DNA from 3 places in the Xanthomonas indica genome. Region 3 is predicted to be linked to each of the others. Evidence: riboswitches for the same ligand, from Rfam matches in the RefSeq annotation. Region 3 holds a riboswitch; each other region holds the start of a gene.
The links. Region 3 has a riboswitch for cobalamin ahead of Q7W82_RS03500 (CoA-acylating methylmalonate-semialdehyde dehydrogenase). Riboswitches for the same ligand answer to the same signal wherever they lie in the genome.
Positions count from the first base shown of each region.

Region 1: linked by a shared signal. The riboswitch ahead of Q7W82_RS04040 (ribonucleoside-diphosphate reductase subunit alpha) and the one ahead of Q7W82_RS03500 (CoA-acylating methylmalonate-semialdehyde dehydrogenase) in region 3 are both predicted to bind cobalamin.
Region 2: linked by a shared signal. The riboswitch ahead of btuB (TonB-dependent vitamin B12 receptor) and the one ahead of Q7W82_RS03500 (CoA-acylating methylmalonate-semialdehyde dehydrogenase) in region 3 are both predicted to bind cobalamin.

Region 1 covers NZ_CP131914.1:960,912-967,940, forward strand. The annotation lists gene Q7W82_RS04020 (alpha/beta hydrolase) at 1-122, opposite strand, end outside; gene Q7W82_RS04025 (ATP-binding protein) at 199-1,467, opposite strand; gene ompR (two-component system response regulator OmpR) at 1,464-2,192, opposite strand; gene Q7W82_RS04035 (hypothetical protein) at 2,370-2,897, shown strand; cobalamin riboswitch at 3,084-3,305, shown strand; gene Q7W82_RS04040 (ribonucleoside-diphosphate reductase subunit alpha) at 3,486-5,897, shown strand; gene Q7W82_RS04045 (ribonucleotide-diphosphate reductase subunit beta) at 6,006-7,029, shown strand, end outside.
Region 2 covers NZ_CP131914.1:1,358,164-1,365,192, forward strand. The annotation lists gene dinB (DNA polymerase IV) at 1-52, shown strand, start outside; gene gph (phosphoglycolate phosphatase) at 718-1,371, shown strand; gene btuB (TonB-dependent vitamin B12 receptor) at 1,805-3,676, opposite strand; cobalamin riboswitch at 3,790-4,007, opposite strand; gene Q7W82_RS05860 (TfoX/Sxy family protein) at 4,033-4,461, opposite strand; gene Q7W82_RS05865 (GAF domain-containing protein) at 4,458-4,940, opposite strand; gene bioD (dethiobiotin synthase) at 5,061-5,750, shown strand; gene Q7W82_RS05875 (phasin family protein) at 6,019-6,396, opposite strand; gene queD (6-carboxytetrahydropterin synthase QueD) at 6,679-7,029, opposite strand, start outside.
Region 3 covers NZ_CP131914.1:832,974-840,002, reverse strand. The annotation lists gene Q7W82_RS03515 (enoyl-CoA hydratase/isomerase family protein) at 1-802, opposite strand, end outside; gene Q7W82_RS03510 (enoyl-CoA hydratase) at 787-1,596, opposite strand; gene Q7W82_RS03505 (acyl-CoA dehydrogenase family protein) at 1,593-2,771, opposite strand; gene Q7W82_RS03500 (CoA-acylating methylmalonate-semialdehyde dehydrogenase) at 2,783-4,297, opposite strand; cobalamin riboswitch at 4,435-4,635, opposite strand; gene Q7W82_RS03495 (manganese efflux pump MntP family protein) at 5,119-5,694, shown strand; gene Q7W82_RS03490 (2OG-Fe(II) oxygenase) at 5,787-6,374, opposite strand; gene Q7W82_RS03485 (TonB-dependent receptor) at 6,472-7,029, opposite strand, start outside.

The sequences.
Region 1 (7,029 bases), 130 kb from region 3:
CGCTGCAGCAGGCGTGTGCGCAGGCGCCCGTCCTGGGCCTGGCCGGGGGCGGCGGCGAGCAAGGGCAGCAGCAGCGCCAGGGCGAGCAGGCCATGGGCGGGCGAGGGGCGGGACAGGCGCATGGGCGGAGCACTCCTTGAAAGACGGCGAGGGAGGTCGTGGCGCGGCCGGCCCATGTGGGCGCCGGTACGCGCCGGGTCATGCCGGGCGCAGGTGCAGCGTGGCGCACAGGCCGTGCGGGGCGATGGGCTGCAGCAGCAACAGGCCGCGATGCTGGCGCGCGACCCGCTCGACGATCGCCAGGCCCAGTCCGCTGCCGCCGTGGCCGCCGTGCACGAACGGCTGCAGCGCACGCGCGGCCAGCGCCGGGTCCAGGCCGGGGCCGTGATCGCGCACCTCGATGCGCCAGCCATCGCCGCCGTCGCCGTGCAGGCGCAGCTGGAACGGCGCGGCGCCGTGCCGCTCGGCATTGCCGATGAGATTGCCGAGCGCGCGCTGCAGCGCCAGCGGCCGCCCGTGCAGCGGCGCCTGTGCGGGCAGTTCGCAGTCCCAGCCGGGCTGCGCCGCGGCCAGCGCCTGCCGGCAGAGGTCGGCCAGGTCCAGGGCCACGGCGGGTTCGTCGCGGCCGTCGCGGGCGTAGGCGATGAATTGCGCCAGGATCGCGTCGATCTCGCCGATGTCGCGCTCCATGCCCTCGCGCAACGCCGGCTCCACCTGCGGCAGCAGCGCCAGCGCGTACTGCAATCGGGTCAGCGGCGTGCGCAGGTCGTGGGAGATGCCGGCCAGCAGCAGCGCACGCTCGGCCGCGGCGTGGCGCACCTCGGCGCTGGCTTCGGTGAGCGCCTGCGCCAGCGCGGCGACTTCGCGCGGCCCGCCAGTGGCGATCGGTGCGGCCTGTTCGCCGCGCACCAGGTGCGGCGCGGCTTGCGCCAGTTGCCGCAGCGGTCGCACCAGCCGCCGCGCGACCAGCGCAGCGGCGAGCCAGACCAGCAGCGTGCAGGCGGCCAGCATCGCCACCGAGAATCGGCGCAGGCCGTGTCCGCGCGGCTGGCTGGAGAATGCGATCCACAGCGGCGTGGGCGTGGCCAGCTGCAGCCACAGGGTGCCGTCGGCGTCGCGGCGCAGCGCGCGCCCGGGGCCGAGCTGGTCGGCCGCGCGGCGCTGCACGGCGTCGGCCAGCGGGCCGACGGCGCTGGCCGTGGGCGGCGCGGTGCGCAGCTGCAGGCCGGCCTCGCGCAACGCCGGCGCCAGCGCGGCGGCGGCCGGCGAACGCTGCAGCGCCTCGGCGACATTGGCGAAGCCGTGCAAGACCCGCAGTTGCTGCTGCGCCGCCGGCCGCAACGCCAGTTCGCGGCCGAGCAGCAGCGCCAGCAGGCCGGCGCCGGCCAGCACCAGCGCGATCACCAGGGCCAGTTGCCCGAACAGGCTGCGCGGCCAGCCGGCGGCGCGGGAGGCAGGCGCGCTCATGCCTGCGGTTCCGGCGGCACGTACACGTAGCCCACGCCCCACACGGTCTGGATCAGCCGTGGCGTGCGCACGTCGTCCTCCAGCAGCTTGCGCAGGCGCGCGACGATCACGTCGATGCTGCGGCCCAGCGGCTCGTGCTCGCGGCCGTGCGCCAGGCTGGACAGGCGGTCGCGGCTCAGCGGCTGCTGCGGGTGCCGCAGCAGCACCGACAGCACCGCGAATTCGGCGGTGGTCAGCTTCAGCGGTGCGTCGTCGCGGCGCAGTTCGCGCCGTCCCAGGTGCAGGCGAAAGCGGCCGAAGCCGATCTCGCCGCCGTCCGGCTGCGGCGCGCCGGCGCCGCCCGGGCGGGTGCGGCGCAGCACCGCGCGGATCCGCGCCAGCAACTCGCGCGGGTTGACCGGCTTGGGCAGGTAATCGTCGGCGCCGATCTCCAGGCCGACGATGCGGTCGATCTCGTCGCCCTTGGCGGTCAGCATCACGATCGGGGTGGCGTCGCCCTGGCCGCGCAGGCGTCGGCAGATCTCCAGGCCGTTCTCGCCGGGCAGCATCAGGTCCAGCACCACCAGGTCGTAGTGGCCGCGCGCCAGCGCCTGCTGCAGTTGCACGCCGTCGGCCACCGCCTTGACCGCGAAGCCCTGGCTCTCCAGGTAGCGGCACAGCAGGGCGCGCAGGCGGTCGTCGTCGTCGACCAGCAGCAGGCGGGGAGCGGGCGCGGCATCGTGCATGGATGCCACTATCGGCTGCGCCGGCGCCTTGCGGCAACGGCGGCCGCGGCGCAACTGTAAGCGGATGTTTCCGCCGCGGCCTGCGGCAACATCTGCTGGCCGATGCGGTGCCCCGCGCGCCGGCGCCGTGGCTACGGTGACCTCGGCAGCATGCCGCTGCTGTCACCGGAGTACGCCATGTCACTGTCCCCTCGCACCACCTGCTTGCTGCTGGCGCTCGCTGCCGGCGTCCTGGCCGCGCCCATCGCCCACGCGCGCGAGCACACCCGCACACGCAGCGCCGGCACCACCGATGGTGTCCGCCACGCCGCCGTCCAGGCCAGCGCCAGCAGCGCCCACGGCAGCGTGCAGCGGGCCCGGCAGTGGCAGGCCGACGGCCAGGGCAACGCCAGCGCAAGCAGTGCCGCCACCCGCGCGACGACCGCCGGCGGCAGCGCCACGCGCCAGGGCAGTGCGTACCGCGATGCCGACGGCAGCGCCGGCCGCCAGGGCAGTGCCAGCGTGCAGCGCGCCGACGGCGCCAGTGCCAGCAGCAGCGGCAGCCTGGTCCGGGCCGCCGACGGCACCCTCAGCGGCAGCCGCCAGAGCAGTGTCGACGGCGCGCAGGGGAGCTACCAGGGCAGTACCAGCGTGCAGGACGGCAGTGTCGTCCACACCGGCACCTGCACCGACGCGGGCGGCACGGTGGTGCCGTGCCGCCCGTAAGCATCGGCGCGGCGCGAGGTGTCGGCGGGGGCGGAAGGTCTCCGCCAGCGGCCGGCTTCACGGCCCGATCACGGCCGAGAATGGCCTGCGCGGACGGGCCGGCACTGCCGGAAATCGGCAAACCGTTGCCAGGCTTAGGTTTTCGTAATTTGACCCATATTTAGCGTTGACGCCGTTGGCCGACCACACTATCTTGGGGTGGTCGGTTCCTGCGGCCCCAAGCCGCGGGATCAAAAGGGAAGCCGGTGCGGCGTGCCAACGCCAATTCCGGCGCTGCCCCGCAGCGGTAATTGGGAACGAACCCGTCATCCGCACTGAGGCGCCCGCCTTGGGAAGCGACGGGCTAGGAACCGGCCACGCGGCCGTCGCCCATCAGCCCGAAGACCTGCCGACAGCCGCGCGAAGCACACCGCGCGGCGCCGACCGTGCGATCTCCGGGGGGAGAGGGTCGGTGCAGCGTGGACCGCCCGCAGGCCTGGTGCCTGCGCCGTTTGCAGTCTTCGCGACACCGCCCGCCCACCTGCCGATCCGGTCGGACCGCTGCCTGCGAGGGTCGGGCGGCCGCGTGCACCACGCTTGGAGACCTTCATGAGCCAGACCCACAGCCTGCCGGCCACCGCGTCCGTCGACGCCGCCGTCGACCCCACGACCGCTGCCGCCACTGCCCAGCCGGAACCGGCCAGCAGCGAGCCGAGCAACGACCAGCGCGCCGTGACCTGGATCGTCAAGGACGGCGGCAACCGCCGCATGGCCTTCGACCGCTCGCGCCTGCAGCGCACCCTGGACCGGATCCACGCCGAGTTCCCGCAGCTGGACGTGAGCGACTACGAGCGCAAGGCCTTCGCCTTCATCGAGAAGAAGGAAAGCCTGTCGGCCGACGACATGGTCGACTACCTGATCCGCGAGGCCGAGTCGCGCGTGGACATCGCCACGCCGGAGTGGGAGTACTTCGCCGCGCGCCTGTACCTGGACCGCCTGTACAAGCGCGCCAGCAAGAACCGTTTCTACGATGCCGGCGAGAAGTACGGCTCCTACGTCGGCCTGCAGGAAAGCCTGGCCGACCGCGGCGTGTACTCGATCGACATCCTCAAGAACTACTCCAAGGACGAACTGGCCGAAGCCGGCCGCATGATCGATCCGGAGCGCGACAAGCTGTTCGCCTACAACGGCCTGTACCTGCTGGCCACGCGCTACCTGGCCACCGACAACTCGCGCAAGGTGTACGAACTGCCGCAGGAGCGCTGGCTGACCATCGCCCTGTACCTGATGCAGGACGAGAAGCCGCGCGAGCGCCGCATGCAGCTGGTCGGCGAGGCCTACTGGGCGCTGTCCAACCTGTACATGACCGTCGCCACGCCGACCCTGGCCAACGCCGGCAAGATCGGCGGGCAGCTGTCGAGCTGCTTCATCGACACCGTCGACGACAGCCTGCAGGGCATCTACGACTCCAACACCGACGTGGCGCGCGTGTCCAAGCACGGCGGCGGCGTCGGCGCCTACCTGGGCTACGTGCGTTCCTCCGGTTCGGCGATCCGCGGGGTGAAGAACTCCAGCGGCGGCGTGGTGCCGTGGATCAAGCAGCTCAACAACACCGCCGTGTCGGTGGACCAGCTCGGCCAGCGCAAGGGCGCCATCGCCGTGTACCTGGACATCTGGCACCGCGACATCGAGGCGTTCCTGGACCTGCGCCTGAACAACGGCGACCAGCGCCTGCGCGCGCACGACGTGTTCACCGCGGTGTGCGTGCCGGACATCTTCATGGAAGCGGTGGAACGCCGCGGCGAGTGGTATCTGTTCGACCCGCACGAGGTGAAGGAGGTCAAGGGCTGGTACCTGCAGGACTTCTTCGACGAGAAGCGCGGCGAAGGCAGCTTCCGCGCCCGCTACGAGGAAGTGGTGGCCGACGAGCGCATCGGCCGCAAGGTGGTCAAGGCCATCGACATGTTCAAGCGCATCATGGTCAGCCAGCTGGAGACCGGCAACCCGTTCATGTTCTACCGCGACGAAGTCAATCGCATGAACCCGAACAAGCACCAGGGCATGGTCTATTCCAGCAACCTGTGCACTGAGATCCTGCAGAACATGAGCCCAACCCGGGTCATCCAGGAGATGATCAGCGGCGACCAGATCGTCACCACCAAGCAGGCCGGCGACTTCGTCGTGTGCAACCTGTCCTCGGTGAACCTGGGCCGTGCGGTGACCGCGCAGCCGGACCTGCTGTCGCCGGACATCCTGGAGCGGCTGATCCGCGTCCAGGTGCGCATGCTCGACAACGTCATCGACCTCAACGAACTGCCGGTGCCGCAGGCCACCATCACCAACCAGAAGTACCGCGCGATCGGCCTGGGCACCTTCGGCTGGCACCACCTGCTGGCGCAGAAGGGCATCGACTGGAATTCGCCGGACGCCGAGGCGTACAGCGATTCGCTGTACGAACGCATCAACTACCTGACCATCCAGGCGAGCCTGGCGCTGGCCAAGGAGAAGGGCGCGTACAAGGTGTTCAAGGGCAGCGACTGGCAGAACGGCGAGTACTTCACCAAGCGCGGCTACGACAGCGCCGAGTGGCAGGAACTGGCCGCGCAGGTAAGCGTGCACGGCGTGCGCAACGCCTGGATGGTGGCGGTGGCGCCGAACATGAGCACCGCGCAGATCGCCGGCTCCACTGCGTCGATCGACCCGATCTACAGCGCGTTCTACTACGAAGAGAAGAAGGACTTCCGCCGCCCGGTGGTGGCGCCGGGGCTGACCGTGGACACCTATCCGTACTACGAGAAGGGCGCCTACAAGGTCGACCAGTTCGCCAGCGTGCGCCAGAACGCGCGCCGCCAGCGTCACGTCGACCAGTCGATCAGTTTCAACTTCTACGTGCCCAGCGGCATCCGCGCCAGCACCCTGCTGGACCTGCACATGACCGCGTGGAAGGAAGGCCTGAAGACCACGTACTACGTGCGCTCCAACGACATCGACATCAGCGAGTGCGAGTGGTGCTCGAGCTGATCGCGGGCGCCTGAGCCCAGCGCCGCGCGGCAGGCCGCCCCTGCCGCGCGCGTCCCGCATTCCCGCGCCGCCCGCCGGCGCCGTTCACCCGACTACCGAAGCACATCCATGGCCATCGCGCTCGACCGCATCAAGATCCTCGAACCGCTGCACCCCAACCGCTCCACCGGCATCATCAACGGCACCACCAGCGGCATCCTCAACTGGAACGACATCCCGTACCCGTCCTTCTACCGGGCGTACAAGGAGCTGTCGACCAACTTCTGGATCCCCGACGAAGTGGACATGAAGGGCGATGCCAAGCAGTACGGGGAGCTGTCGGCGCGCGAGAAGAACGCCTACGACTCGATCATCGGTCTGCTGGCCACGCTGGATTCGCCGCAGACGCGCTTCATCTACAACGTCGCCGAATACATCACCGACCCGGCCGCGCACGCCAACGCCGCGATCATCGGCCAGCAGGAAGTGATCCACAACGAGAGCTACTCGTACGTGCTGGCCTCGATCGCCGGCCTGGCCGACCAGAACCGCGTGTTCGAGATCGCCCGCACGCATCCGACCATCATCGCGCGCAACCAGCCGATCATGCAGGCCTATGACGACTTCATGCGCGAGAAGACCGCAGAGACCCTGCTGCGCTCGCTGATCCAGTCCTCGATCCTGGAAGGCATCAACTTCTATTCCGGCTTCGCGTATTTCTACAACCTGGTCCGGCAGAACCGCATGACCGGCACCGGCAAGATCATCAGCTTCATCAACCGCGACGAGCTGGCCCACACCAAGTTCATCAGCGAGCTGATCCGCGCCATCATCGGCGAGAATGCCGAGCTGCAGACCAACGAGCTGACCGACTACGTGCACCAGGCCTTCGAACACGCGATCCGCCTGGAGACCGAGTGGTCCTCGGAAGTGCTCGACGGCATCGAGGGCATCGACGTGGACGAAATGATCCAGTACGTGAAGTACCGCGCCAACAAGATGTCCGGCATGCTCGGCATCGAGAAGCTGTACAGCGGCGCCAGCGACAACGTGATGCCGTGGATCAAGGCCTACGCCGACAACTTCACCGAGACCAAGACCGACTTCTTCGAGATGCGCAACGCCAGCTACAAGAAGACCAACTCGGACAACG
Region 2 (7,029 bases), 530 kb from region 3:
CGGCTTCCACGAGCGCGAGCCGGGGCAGGCGCAGGGGTGCTTGTTCGGTTGAGGCGGTTGCGTTGCCTGGGAGACTGCCTTCCCGGCTGACTGCATTGGAACGTGTGCCACGGGAGACTGTCGTACCCTCTATCGCGGCGCCCTGAGCGGTGCGTGGATTGAAACACCTGGGGTTACGGTGCGGCGACGGCGGGTCTGTGTCGCGCCCTTGCGGGGGCGTGGATTGAAAGCGCATCGAGGCGTTCAGCAGGCACAGCGTCAGCGGTCGCACACGCTCGCGTGTGCGTGTGTTGAAACAACCATGGGATGTGGGTGCAAGCCGAGAACCTGGCCGTCGCTCCCGCGTCGGGACTGAAGTCCCTCCCACAGGGGCATGCTGCTCGGGTTGCAACAGCGACTTCATCCTCCGGCACGCGGATCGACCTGGTCGCGTCCTCACGGACGCGTGGATTGAAACATGGGTGGGGATCGCCAACCGGTGATGTTCTCGGGTGTCGTGCGCGCGAGCGCAGGGATCGAGCGGTTGACTCGGACCGGGATGGATCGCGTGAGCGCGGTTCGCGCGATCGGTCGCCGTCACGGCGCTGCCGTAGCGGGCGTGGCGTGGTCGCAATCGCGTGCCAGCGAAGGCAGGGCACGCGTCGCGCGCGCGCGTCGCAACCGCGTCCGACATTGCGCCACCTACAATGCGCACTTGTCCCCCTGTGTTGGCACGACATGACATTTCCTTATGCATTGGTGGTGTTCGACCTGGACGGCACCCTGGTCGACAGCGGCGCCGACATCGCCGAGGCGCTGAACCGCACCCTGGCCGACTTCGGCCTGCCGCGCGTGTCGGAGGCGACCGTGCTCGGCTGGATCGGCGAGGGCGTGCGCAAACTGGTCGAGAGCGCCTGGCGGCATGTCGGCGACGCCACGCCACTCGAGACGGTGATGCCGACCTTCATGCGTCACTACGCCGAATGCCTGTTGCGCAGTCCGCGGCTGTATCCGGGTGCGGCCGAGGCGCTGACGCAGTTGCATGCGGATGGTGTGACGCTGGCGCTGTGCACCAACAAGCCGTCGGCAATGGTGCCGCCGTTGTTGCGCCATCTGGGCGTGGCCGATCTGTTCTCTGCGGTGCTCGGCGGCGACAGTCTGCCCGAGCGCAAGCCCAGCCCGGCGCCGCTGCTGCACCTGGCGCAGCAGTTCGCGCAGCCGCCGGCGCGCTGCCTGATGGTCGGCGATTCGGGGACCGACCTGCAGGCCGGCCACGCCGCCGGCATGCCGGTGGCGCTGGTGCGTTACGGCTATCCGCGCGATCTGGATCTGGCCACGGCCGACGTGGTGTTGCTGATGGATGATTTGCGCGAGCTGCTGCGGCTGCGCTGATACGACGGCGATCCAAACACTGCGGTGTAGCGCAAAGACCGGGATGCGCTTGCAGGAGCGGCTTCAGCCGATGACGCAGTAAGCCCCTCTCCCCCCGGGAGAGGGGTTGGGGTGAGGGTCCGGGCGCGCAGCGGTCGCTGAACTGTCAGGTTTGTGCCGCGATGCATGAGCACGAGGGAGGCTGTTTGCGTTCGGCAGCCAGCGGCCTGATCGCGAGCGACCACGTGCGCGTGCGTCGCGCATGTCTGCTTTGAGAATGCGCGCATCTACATCCGCTGTGTTCGCACATGCCGCCTTTCGTAGGAACGGCTTCAGCCGCGACAGGCTTTCCCGGGAAAGCCGATCACGGCTGAAGCCGCTCCTACAAAAAAAGACGCGTGGTTTCTGCACTGTCGTCCCGCGCCACGCCATCGGCGCAGCGCGGGACGCCGGCTCAGCGCGCTGCCGGCGCGTAGCGCAGGGTCAGCGCGTACTCGCGGCCCGGCTGGTTGTACCAGTTCACCGTCTGGTAGTCGCGATCGAACACGTTGCTGGCCTTGGCCTGCAGCGTCCAGTCCGGGGTGAACGCGTATTCCGCGCGCAGGTCGACGGTGCCATAGCCGGCCAGGCGCACGCGGTTGGCCGCGTCGTCGAAGCGGTGGCCGCTGCCGAACACGGTGACGCCGAGCTTGACCGGGCCGATGCCGCGGTCCACGTCCAGGCGCGCGGTGTTCTGCGCGCGCCGCGCCAGCCAGTTGTCGCGGTTGTCGCCGTCGCTGCGGTTGCGCGGATCGGTGTGGCTCAGCTGCGCCGACAGTTCCCAGCCGGCCAGCAACGCATAGCCGGTCAGTTCGGCGCCGCGGATGCGTGCCTCGTCCACGTTGACCGGCAGGAAGCTGACCGCGTCGTAGGAGATCAGGTCCTTGACCCGGGTCTCGTAGGCGTTGAAGGTCCAGTTCCAGCTGTCGGCATACTGCGCGATGCCCAGGTTGCCGCTCTTGGAGCGCTCCGGCTTCAAGTCAGGGTTGCCGGCGAACGGGTAGTACAGGTCGTTGAAGGTCGGCGCCTTGAAGCCGGTGCCGACGCTGGCGGTGAGCTTGAGGCCATGCGCCAACGCCAGGCCCCAGCCGAGGCTGCCGGTGGTGTGCTCGCCGAACTGCTCGTTGTCGTCGCTGCGCACGCTGGCCTGCAGCTGCTGCGCGCCGAAGCGGCCCTGGTACTCGGCGAACACGCCGGTGTTGTCGCGGCTGTCGACGTCGAAGGCGGTGGTGCTGGCGACGTGCTCACGCTGCCAGTCGCTGCCGACGCTGAGCAGGTGGCCTTCGGCCAGGGTGATGTCGCCCTGCAGCGCGGCGGTGTCGCGGCGGCTGTCGAAGGTGCTGATGAAGCTGCGGGTGCGCGCGCCCGGCGCACGGTAGTAGCTGTCGGCGTCGTCGACGTTGCGGCCCAGCTGCGCGGCCAGGTGCAGGCGATCGGAGGGCGTCCAGTCGAGCTTGCCGCTGAACACCTGCTGGGTGTTGTCGGCCTCGTTGCCGGCGAACAGCGCGTCGCCGTCGTACGCGTTGCGGCTGTCGATGTTCAGCGCCTGGCCCTCGATGCGCAGCGTGTCGGTCAGGGCGTAGCCGCCGCGCGCGCTCAGCGAGACGTTGCGGTAGCCGTCGCGGTCGGGCTGGTCGACGAAGCAGCCGGCGAATAGCGTGGCCGAGCCGTTGCAGGCATTGATGCCGTCGGTCTTCTGGTAGCCGCCCTGCACGGCCAGCCAGCCGCGCTCGCCGCGGTTGCTGAAGCCGGCGCCGGCCTCGCGCAGGCCGTGGCTGCCGCCGCCCAGGCTCAGGTTCTGCTGGAAGCCCTGGCCGCCGCGGCGGGTGAAGATCTGGATGACGCCGCCGATCGCGTCGGAGCCGTACAGGCTCGAACGCGGGCCGCGCACGATCTCGATGCGCTCGATCTGGCTCAGCGGCAGATCCTGGAACGCGGCCAGGCCGGCGCTGGCCGAGCCGATGCGCACGCCGTCCACCAGCACCAGCACGTGGTCCGATTCGCTGCCGCGCAGGTTCAGCGTGGTCAGCTTGCCCAGGCCGCCCTGGTTGGAGATGCCGATGCCGGCGCGGCCCTGCAGCAGCTGCGCCAGCGAATCGGCCTGGCTGCGCTCGATCTCGGCGCGGTCGATGACCTGCGCCGGGACCACGCTGTCCTCCACCGAGATCTGGGTGCGGGTGGCGGTGACCAGGACCTGGTCGAGGTCGGTGGCGGCATCGGCGGCGTGGGCCAGCGCGGGCAGGGACAGGGCGGACGCGATCGCGACCGAAAGCAGGCGGGACGACATGGGTGGCAACTCCGGCGCGCGGCTGCGCGCTGTGACGGCAAGGGAGTCGCGAACGGAAGGTGCAAGCGGACGGCGCCGGACACGGCGCGGCACGCCGCGACGCCCTCCGCATCGCAACCAGTGAACTGCAAGGCCGGTCTCCGGGCTGGCGATCGGGGAGGCGGACCTCCCGGCTGCGACGCCTTCCCATGCCCAGGCACAGTGGCGCAGGTCGTCAGCGCGGATCGCTTACCGTTGCGGGGGCAGCGCCGGCCTTGTCGCAAGACGCACCGGCTTCCCGTTTCAACCCGCTGGCCGGAGCCGGCGGGTCACCTTGAAGCGGCGCGATTGTACGCGATCGCCGCTGCCTGCGCGGCTCAGTCGGCGTGGGTGCCGTGGCCGTCGTCGTCGCCGTGATGGTCGTTCGCCGGCGTGTCGTGCGGGTCGGGCGCGTAGGCGCCGTCGGCGTCATCGTCGCCGCGCGTATCGGCGCGGTCGAAATGGGTGGTCGCCACCGGCCCGGCGACCGGCAGGCCGCGCTGCGCCGGCAGCGCCGCCGTTGCGGTCTCCAGCTCGCCCAGCAACTGCGCGCGCCGCGCCTCGGACAGTTCCTGCCAGTGGCAGCCGCTGAGCGCGCCTTCCAGCGAATACAGCAGGTTGAGGCTGGGCTTGAAGCCGGCACGCTTGACCTTGACGAAGGCCCCGACCGCGCCGGCCGCCTCCAGGTCCTGCTGCGTGCGCACGCCGACCTGGCGCAGCCAGGCCGCGCTCTTGGGGCCGATGTTGCGCAGCTTGGTGGTGCTCATCGCAGGCTGTCGACGAAGACCTGGGCGATCGCTTCCAGCCCGCGCTGGTCGTCGGCGTCGAAGCGGGCCAGGTCGGGGCTGTCCAGGTCGAACACGCCGACCAGCGCGCTGTCGCGCAGCAGCGGTACCACCAGTTCCGAACGCGAGGCCGCATCGCAGGCGATGTGCCCGGGGAACGCCTCCACGTCGTCGATGCGCTGGGTCTGGCCGCTGCTGGCGGCCGCGCCGCATACGCCCTTGTGCAGCGGAATGCGCACGCAGGCCGGCAGACCCTGGAACGGCCCGACCACCAGTTCCTTGCCGTCGTAGAGATAGAAACCGACCCAGTTCAGCCGCGGCAGCGCGTGGTACACCAGCGCCGCCAGGTTGGCGGCATTGGCGATACGGTCGGGCTCCCCGGCGACCAGGGCACGGGCCTGGTCGAGCAACTGGGCGTACTGTTCCGGCTTGCTGCCGGTGAGCGAGGACGAGGCGAACATCGCCCGAGTCTAGCAGCGCGCTGGGTCCGCCGGCACCGCCGCGGCTGACGCGCGCGGCGCGCCCGGCTATCCTGCGCGCCGCCGCGCGTCCCGCCGGCCAACCGACAGGGTTTCGTTCGCATGGCTGTTCCCGCCTTCTACGTCACCGGCACCGATACCGGCATCGGCAAGACCATCGCCAGCACCGCGCTGCTGCATGCCCTGCGTGCGCGCGGCCAGCGCGCGGTGGGCATGAAGCCGGTGGCCAGCGGCTGCACGCGCGAGGCCGAGGGCTGGCGCAACGAGGACGCACTGGCGTTGCAGGAGGCCAGCGCGCCGCGCCCGCGTTATGACGATCTCAATCCCTACGCGCTGCCGCTGCCGCTGGCGCCGGAACTGGCCGCCGCCGACGCCGGCGTGCAACTGGAACTGGCGCCGATCGCGGCCGCGTTCGAACGCCTGCGCGCGCAGGCCGACGTGGTGGTGGTGGAAGGCGTGGGCGGCTGGGCGGCACCGTTGTCGGCGACGCTGGACCAGGCCGATCTGGCGCGCGCGCTGCGGCTGCCGGTGGTGCTGGTGGTCGGCCTGCGCCTGGGCTGCCTCAACCACGCCCGGCTCAGCGCCGCGGCGATCGCCGCCGACGGCCTGCAGTGCATCGGCTGGATCGGCAACGAGATCGACCCGGCGATGGAGCGCATCGACGACAACATGGCGATGCTGCGCACGCGGCTGCCGATGCCGTGCTGGGGGCGGCTGCCGTACCGGCCGCAACCGCAGGCCGAGCAACTGGCCGCGCAGTTGCAGCCTTGGGCAGGAATGTCGCCGGGCTGACCAACTGCCGGACGGGTTGTGTGGGAGGGACTTCAGTCCCGACACCTCACAAACGAAGCATCGGTGTCGCAGCTTTCCCGCAAAGAAAGACAGGAACGCCGGGACGCACGCGATCGACCAATCCCCAATCCCCAACTCCCGAATCCCGCCCATAAAAAAGGCCCGGTAGAGGGAGGGATCTACCGGGCCTTGGGGTTGCACGGGGGGAGGGACCCGTGCAGACCGAGGGTGCGTCGGGCGGCGAACCGCAGCGACGTCGAATCGGGTCTTACTTGGCGGCGGGCTTGGCTTTGGGCGCGGCTTGCTCGGTCGCCGCCTCGAACTGGTGCTTGGCGAGCTGGCCGATGGCCTCGGAGGTCTTCAGGCTCAGGCCGAACACTTCCTGGTTGGCCGTGGCCAGCCGCTCGAAGTTGTCGCGGGCGATCTGCAGGCCCTTCGGCCACAGCGCCTGCACGGTGCCCAGGTCGCGTGCCTCGGTCAGTTCGCCGAGGAAGCCGGTGGTGGCCGACACATTCTTTTCGAAGGTCTTCAACTGCACGCCGAATACGCTCTCGGCGCTCTCCAGCGCCAGGCGGTTGGCACGCGCCGCGGTGGCGGCGAACTGCTGGGTGTAGCTGCTGAACTGGTCGTTGAATTGAGCGGACATCATGCAACTCCATTGGAATGCCGACTGCTGTTGCAGTGCAACATACGCCCATTCTGCTGCGATGCAACAAAATTTTCTGAAGCCGCTCAGGATCCGTTCAAACTGCTTTTCTGCTCAATGGCTTGGCGCAATTCCGCCAGCCCTTGCCGGACGCCCCCGCGAGCCTGGAAAGCGCCAGATGCGCGCGACGACGAACGCAAGGCGGGCGGCATCGAAAACCCTCAGCCGGCGCGGTGCCGTCCTTGCGATTCCCTAGTCCCCATTCCCCAATCCCAGCCTTGCTCAGCCCGGACCGCGATAGCGGCAGCCGGACGTGCAGGTCTCGTGCACCACCACCTCGCTCAGCAGCGGCAGCGCCGGCTTGAGCCGTTCCCAGATCCACATCGCCAGGCGCTCGCTGGTGGGGTTGTCCAGCCCGTCGATGTCGTTGAGGTAGTGGTGGTCGAGCTGGTCGTAGAGCGGGCGGAACGCCGCCTTGATGTCGCCGAAATCCATGACCCAGCCGCTCTCGGCGCCGGGTTCGCCGCTGACGTGCAGCTCGATGCGGAACGAATGGCCGTGCAGGCGCGCGCACTTGTGGCCCGGCGGCACGTTGGGCAGGCGGTGCGCGGCTTCGAGGGTGAAGACTTTGAA
Region 3 (7,029 bases):
CGCAGGCATCGGCGATCGCCGCGGCGTGCCGCTGCAACGGACCGGCCGGCGCCGGCGTGGCGAAGCGGGCCAGCAGCGCGTCCAGCGCGCGCGCCGTGTCCTGCGCAGCGGCCGGCCAAGGCGTCTCCTGCAGGGCGGCCAGCACCGCCGCGCGCGCGGCCTCCGGCACGTGCACATCGGCCATGCCAGCGTAGATCGCATCGCCGGCACCGAGCGGCGCGCCGGTCAGCGCCAGGAACAGGCCCGCCTGCGCCGGCACCCGCGACAGCAGCCAGCTGCCGCCGACGTCGGGGAACAGGCCGATGCTGATCTCGGGGAAGGCGAGCCGGGACCGTTCGCCGACCACGCGGTGGCTGGCGCCCGCCATCAGCCCGATCCCGCCGCCCATCACGATGCCGTGGCCCCAGCACAGCACCGGCTTGGGGAAGGTGTGGATGCGGTAGTCGAGGCGGTACTCGGTTTCGAAGAAGGCCTCGGCGTGCGCATCGCCGCGCGGGTCCGCCGGCGTGGTAGTGCCGTGCGCGACACGCTCACGCATCCCGCGATACAGGCCATGGAGGTCGCCGCCGGCGCAGAACGCCTTCTCGCCCGCGCCCTGCAGCACCACCAGCGCCAGCGTCGGGTCCTGCGCCCATTGCGTCAGTTGCGCATCCAGCAGGCGCGCCATCTCCAGCGACAGCCCGTTGAGGGTGCGCGGCGCATTGAGCGTGGCGATCCCGATGCGACGGCCATCGCCCGCGGCCCGCATCTCGAACAGCACCGCGGCATCGTCGGCAGCGGAGGCGCTCACGCGTTGCTCCATACAGGGGCGCGCTTGCCGAGGAAGGCATTGACGCCCTCGGCCTGGTCGGCGCTGTCGAACAGGTCCACGAACGCCTCGCGTTCGCTGACCAATGCGCTCGCATGCGACTGCGTGCGGGTCGCCTGCACCAGGCGCTTGGCCGCGGCCACGCTGATCGGACTCTGCCGCGCCGCCTTGGCCGCCCACTCCAGCGCGCGCGCCAGCGCCTGCCCGGTCGGCACCACCTCTTCGACCAGGCCGATCCGCAGCGCGGTCTCGGCATCGACGCGTTCGCCGAGCAGGATCATGCGCTTGGCCCAACCCTCGCCGACCAGCCGCGGCAGGTGCTGGGTGCCGCCGGCGCAGGGCAGCAGGCCCACCGTCGCCTCGGGCAGGGCCATCTGCGCCTGCGCCTCGGCAATGCGCAGGTCGCAGGCCAAGGCCGCTTCGAGTCCGCCGCCCATCGCATAGCCGTTGATCGCGGCGATGCTGACGCCGCGGAATCCGCTCAGCGCCTCGAAGGCCTCGCCGAAACGCCGCGCCGCCTCGCGCGCCAGCGCCTTGTCGCCGTCGGCGAACTGGTTGAGGTCGGCACCGGCGCTGAAGAACTTCTCGCCGGCACCGACCAGTACCAGGGCATAGATCTCGCGATCCGCGTCCAGCGCGCCGACCAGCTCGCCTAGCGCGCGCAGGCTCTGCACGGTCCAGGTGTTGGCCGGCGGATTGGACAGGGTGACCACGGCGGTGTGGCCGTCGATCTGCAGGCCCAGCCCGGTCCAGTCCCGGTTGCGGTAGGAGGTGTCGGCAACGCTCATCGCAATTCCTCTTCGGTGTTCAGCAGGTGGCGCGCGACGATCACGCGCATGATTTCGTTGGTGCCCTCCAGGATCTGGTGCACGCGGCTGTCGCGCAGCAGGCGTTCGACCGGATACTCGCGGATGTAGCCGTAACCGCCATGCAGCTGCAGCGCGTCGTTGCAGATCGAAAAGCCCGCATCGGTGGCGAAGCGCTTGGCCATCGCGCACCACACCGTCGCATCGCGGGCGCCGGCATCGAGCTTGCGCGCAGCGGTGTGCACCATCTGCCGCGCAGCGACCAGTTGCGTGGCCATGTCGGCCAGGGTGAACTGCAGGGCCTGGAACTCGGCGAGCTTCTTGCCGAACTGGCGACGCTCGCCCAGATAGCGCCGCGCCGCGTCCAGCGCGCCCTGCCCCGCGCCCAGCGAGCACGCGGCGATGTTGAGGCGGCCGCCGTCGAGGCCGCGCATCGCGATGCGGAAGCCCTCGCCCTCCTCGCCCAGGCGATGCGCCAGCGGCACGCGCACGCCGTCGAAGCTCACCGCGCGGGTCGGCTGGCTGTGCCAGCCCAGCTTGTCCTCGTTGCGCCCGTAGCCGATTCCCGCCGCATCGGCCGGCACCGCGAAGGCGCTGATGCCGCGCGCGCCGTCCTCGCCGGTGCGCGCCATCACCACCAGCAGGTCGGTCGCGCCGGCGCCGGAAATGAAGGCCTTGCTGCCGTCGATGCGGTAGCCGTCGCCATCGCGCACCGCGCGGGTCTTCAGCGCGGCCGCGTCGGACCCCGCGCCGGGTTCGGTCAGGCAGTACGAGGCCAGCTTGCGGCCGCTGGCCAGCGCCGCGCCCCAGTCCTTGCGCACCGCCGGCGTGGCGAAACGGGTCAGCATCCAGGTGGCCATGTTGTGGATGCTGATGAAGGCGGCGGTGGACGGATCGACCGCGGCCAGTTCCTCGAACACGATCGCCGCATCCAGGCGCGACAGTCCGCTGCCGCCGGCGTCCTCGTCCACGTACAGGCCGCAGAAACCGAGTTCGCCGGCCCGGCCGATCGCCTCGCGCGGGAAGATCCCGTCCGCATCCCAGCGCGCCGCGTGCGGCGCCAGTTCGGCCTGGGCGAAGCCGCGCGCGGCCTCGCGATAGGCGCGCTGCGCCTCGTCCAGGCCGGCATCGGCCGGCTGCTCCAGCGGCCACTGCATCGCCGTGGCCATCACGACAGGCGGATCGTGGTGTTGACGCCCTGGCCGGCGCCGGCGTCGTCGAACCAGCGCGCGGTGACGGTCTTGGTCTGCGTGTAGAACTGCACCGCCTGCTTGCCGTAGGGGCCGAGGTCGCCGAGCTTGGAGGCGCGCGACCCGGTGAAGGAGAACAGCGGCACCGGCACCGGGATCGGCACGTTGATGCCGACCTGGCCGACGTCGATCTCCTCCTGGAACCTGCGTGCGGCGGCGCCGGATTGGGTGAACAGCGCCGTGCCGTTGCCGTTCGGATTGGCGTTGACCAGGGCGATCGCGTCCTCCAGCGTGGCCGCCTCCAGGATCACCAGCACCGGGCCGAAGATCTCTTCGTCGTAGATGCGCATGCCCGGTGCGACCCCGGAGAAGATCGTCGGGCCGACGAAGTTGCCGTGCGCGAAACCGGGCACCGTCGGGTTGCGCCCGTCCAGTTCCAGCGTCGCGCCCTCGGCGATGCCGGCGGCGATCAACGCTTCGATGCGCTCGCGCGCGCTGCGCGAGATCACCGGGCCCAGGTCGGTGCCGGGTTCGCTGCCGGCGTTGACCTTCAGTGTCTGCGCCCTGGCCACCAGGTCGGGAATCCACTGCTGCGCCTCGCCGACCAGCACCACCGTCGAGGCTGCCATGCAACGCTGGCCGGCGGCGCCGAAGGCCGCGCCCACCAGCGCGTCGAGGGTCTGCGCGCGCGGCGCATCCGGCAACACCACCGCGTGGTTCTTGGCGCCCATCATGCATTGCACGCGTTTGCCGGCCAGCGCCGCGCGCTGGTACACGTGGGTGCCGACCTTGGTGGAGCCGACGAACGACAGCGCCTTGATGTCGGCGTGGTCGCACAGTGCATCGACCACCTCGGCGCCGCCATGGACGACGTTCAGCACGCCCTTGGGCACGCCCGCCTGCAAGGCCAGTTCGACCAGCCGCATGGTCACCAGCGGATCCTGCTCGGACGGCTTGAGCACGAAGGTGTTGCCGGTGGCGATGGCCATCGGGAACATCCACAGCGGAATCATCGCCGGGAAATTGAACGGGGTGATGCCGGCGCACACGCCCAGCGGCTGCAGCAGCGTGTAGGTATCCACGCCGTTGGCGACGTTGTTGGCCAGTTCGCCCAGTTGCAGGTTGCCGATCGCCGCGGCCTGTTCCACCACTTCCAGGCCGCGGAAGACATCGCCTTCCGCGTCGGCCAGGGTCTTGCCCTGCTCGCGGGTGAGGATCGCCGCCAGCTCGCCCATGTGCGCCCGGATCAGCTGCTGGTAGGTGAGGAAGATCCGCGCGCGGACGCCGATCGGCGTCTTGCGCCAGCTGGCGAACGCGCGTTGCGCGGCGGCCACGGCGGCGTCGACTTCCGCGACGGTGGCGAAGGGCACGCGTGCGAGCACGTCCTGGGTCGCCGGATCGACCACCTCGCGCCATTGGCTGCTGCTGGATTCGACGAACGCGCCGTCGATCAAGAGCTTGACGGTCGCCACCTCGGCGCGGGTCCGGGTCATCTGGTTCACGGGTCCTGTCTCCTCATCGCATCACCACCGGGCGGGCGGCGATGGACAGGACAAGCGAACGCGCGGCGCAGGGCCCCGACGTCGTTCGGCTCGTCAGGTTGCCCACCGCAACACCCGAGAAAGAACGTCGCAGGACGTCCGCGTCAGGCCGGTCTCCGGGCTTGCGAGCAATGCGCGATCGCATTACCCCGACACCTTCCCGCTTGCGCAGTGGTCTGTTGTCGGGTGTTCTCGCCTACCGTTGCGGGGGCAGCGCCGGCATCGGACCGGCTTCCCGTTTCACCCGGCGCATCTTGCGACGACCAGGCACCTGAAGCGTGGCCAGTGTAGTCGCGCCGCGGCGGCGGCAACACGCTGCAGCGCAGCGCGCGGTGTGGGCGCCGGCACGCAGCGCACGAATGCCGACAGCGCAGAAGCGACGGTCGCCCGCAGCGACGGGCGTGCACGACAGGCGTGTACAGGACGCAGCGACAACATCCAGCGCGCCGCACGATCGCCGCCGCACCTGGCCGCCGCGACGTCCCGCACGGGACGCCCGCCAGCACGTGCCGCTATAGCCGATGCTAAGAAGAGAAGCTGCAGGTTCGCGTGCGTTCCAGGGATGTTCGCTGCAGTTGGCGACTGTTAGACTGCGCGTCCCCTTGGGGAGTAGCCTGCTGTCCGCCCGGTGCGGACAGCGCCCGTATCAACAGACTCGGCCGATGCGCCGTGGTACGGGCAGCCAGTTCGGTTGGCGAGACCAGCGGCGAGTGCGCAAGGCGACGGCCGGGCGCGCGCGCTCGTCGTTGTCGCCTGTCCCGGTACGGTTCCCCATGTCGTTTCTTTCGATTCTGCTGCTCGGCATCGCCATGTCGACCGACGCCTTCGCCGCGGCGGTCGGCAAGGGCGCGGCGATGCAGCGGCCGCGCTGGGCCGATGCGCTGCGCGCCGGCCTGATCTTCGGCTGCATCGAGGCGCTGACCCCGGCGCTGGGCTGGGCGCTGGGCCAGGCCGCGGCCAAGTACGTGGTCGCCTTCGACCACTGGATCGCCTTCGGCCTGCTCGGCGCGCTGGGCGTGCACATGATCGTCGCCGGCCTCAAGCCGGAGACCGACGCGCCCGAGGACGCCGCGCCCAAGCGCCACGGCTTCTGGAACCTGGCCGCCACCGGCTTTGCCACCAGCATCGACGCGATGGCGGTCGGCGTCGGCCTGGCCTTCCTCGACGTGAACATCGTCGAGGTCGCGGCGATCATCGGCCTGTGCACGCTGACCATGGTCACCCTGGGCATCATGCTCGGCCGCGCGCTCGGCACGCTCGCCGGCAAGCGCGCCGAGATCGTCGGCGGCGCGCTGCTGATCGCGATCGGCAGCACCATCCTGTTCGAGCATCTGCATGGTGCAGGTTGATCGACGGGGCGCTGGTGCGGCCGGGATTCGGGATTCGGGAGTGGGGATGTGCGGTGACGTGCGTGCCCATCCCGCATTGACGGCGTCCTGGGTCAGGCCGGCTTGGCGGTGAATTCGAGATAGGTGGACAGGATGTACTTGTCGCCGCTGCGCGGCGGCAGGCCGGCGTGCAGGAACATCCAGTACGGCGGGAACACCAGCAGGCGCCCGGCGCGCGGGGCGACCTCCAGGTCCAGGTCGAGGAAGCGGGTATGCCCGCCCTCGGCCACGTCGTTGAGGTACCACAGGAACACCAGGTAGCGGCCGGTCTCCGCGTCGCAGGCGTCGAAGTGCGGCTGGAAGCGTTCGCCGGCATCGGCGCGGTAGCGCTTGATCCGCAGGTCGGCCAGGCGTGGGCGCCACGGCACTTCGGCGGACAGCCCGAGCTCGGCGTTGTAGCGGGCCAGCGCCGCGCGCACCTGCTCGATGAAAAAGCCCTGGAACGCGGGATCGGCGAGACGGGTGACGTTGAGTTCGGTCCAGGCGCTGTCGTCCAGCCCGGCGCGCTGGCCGGCGCCATTGCGGCTGTGCTGGGCGGCGCTGTGTTCGAATTGCGCGATCAGTTGCGCGCAGAAGCCCGGCTCCAGTGCCCCGTCGTAGACGCGGACGTAGTGGCGCAGGTCGGTGTGGTTCAGGCACATCGGCATGCTGCCCCCGCAGCAGAACGGCGCGCCCGGAGGGGCGCGCCGTGTCGCACGCTCCGGCGCCGCCCGCGTGTGCGGGCGGCGCCGGCTCCACTCAGAAGCGGTAGGTGGCCCGCATCCAGTAGTAGCGGCCGAGCGTGTCGTAGGTGCTCACGTCGGTGTTCGCGTTCAACACGTTGTTCTGGTACATGACCGGCGGCTGCTTGTTGGTCAGGTTGTCCACGCCCAGGTCCAGGCGCAGGTTGGCCCCGGCCATGTCGTAGCCCACCTGCAGGTTGTGGTACATGTAGCTGCCGTAGTCCAGCACCACGCCCTTGAACGCCGCATCGGCGGACATGTTCTGGCTCAGGTCGCCACTGCCGACCTGCACCTTGCCGATCCAGCGGGTGGTCCAGCTCGCATCCCAGTTGCCCAGCTTCCAGCCGACCTGGGCGTGCGCGCGCCAGTGCGTGTAGTTGCCGTAGGACGAGTTGTAGCGGCCGGCCATGTGCACCACCGTGTCTCCGGTGTCGATGTCGTAGCGGTGCAGGTAGGTGCTGTCCACGGCCACGGTGAACTTGCCGAACGCGGTCTCCGGCAGCACGTAGTTGGCGCCGAGGTCGATGCCCTGGGTGTTGAGCTTGCCGATGTTCACGACCGGCGTCTGGATGTA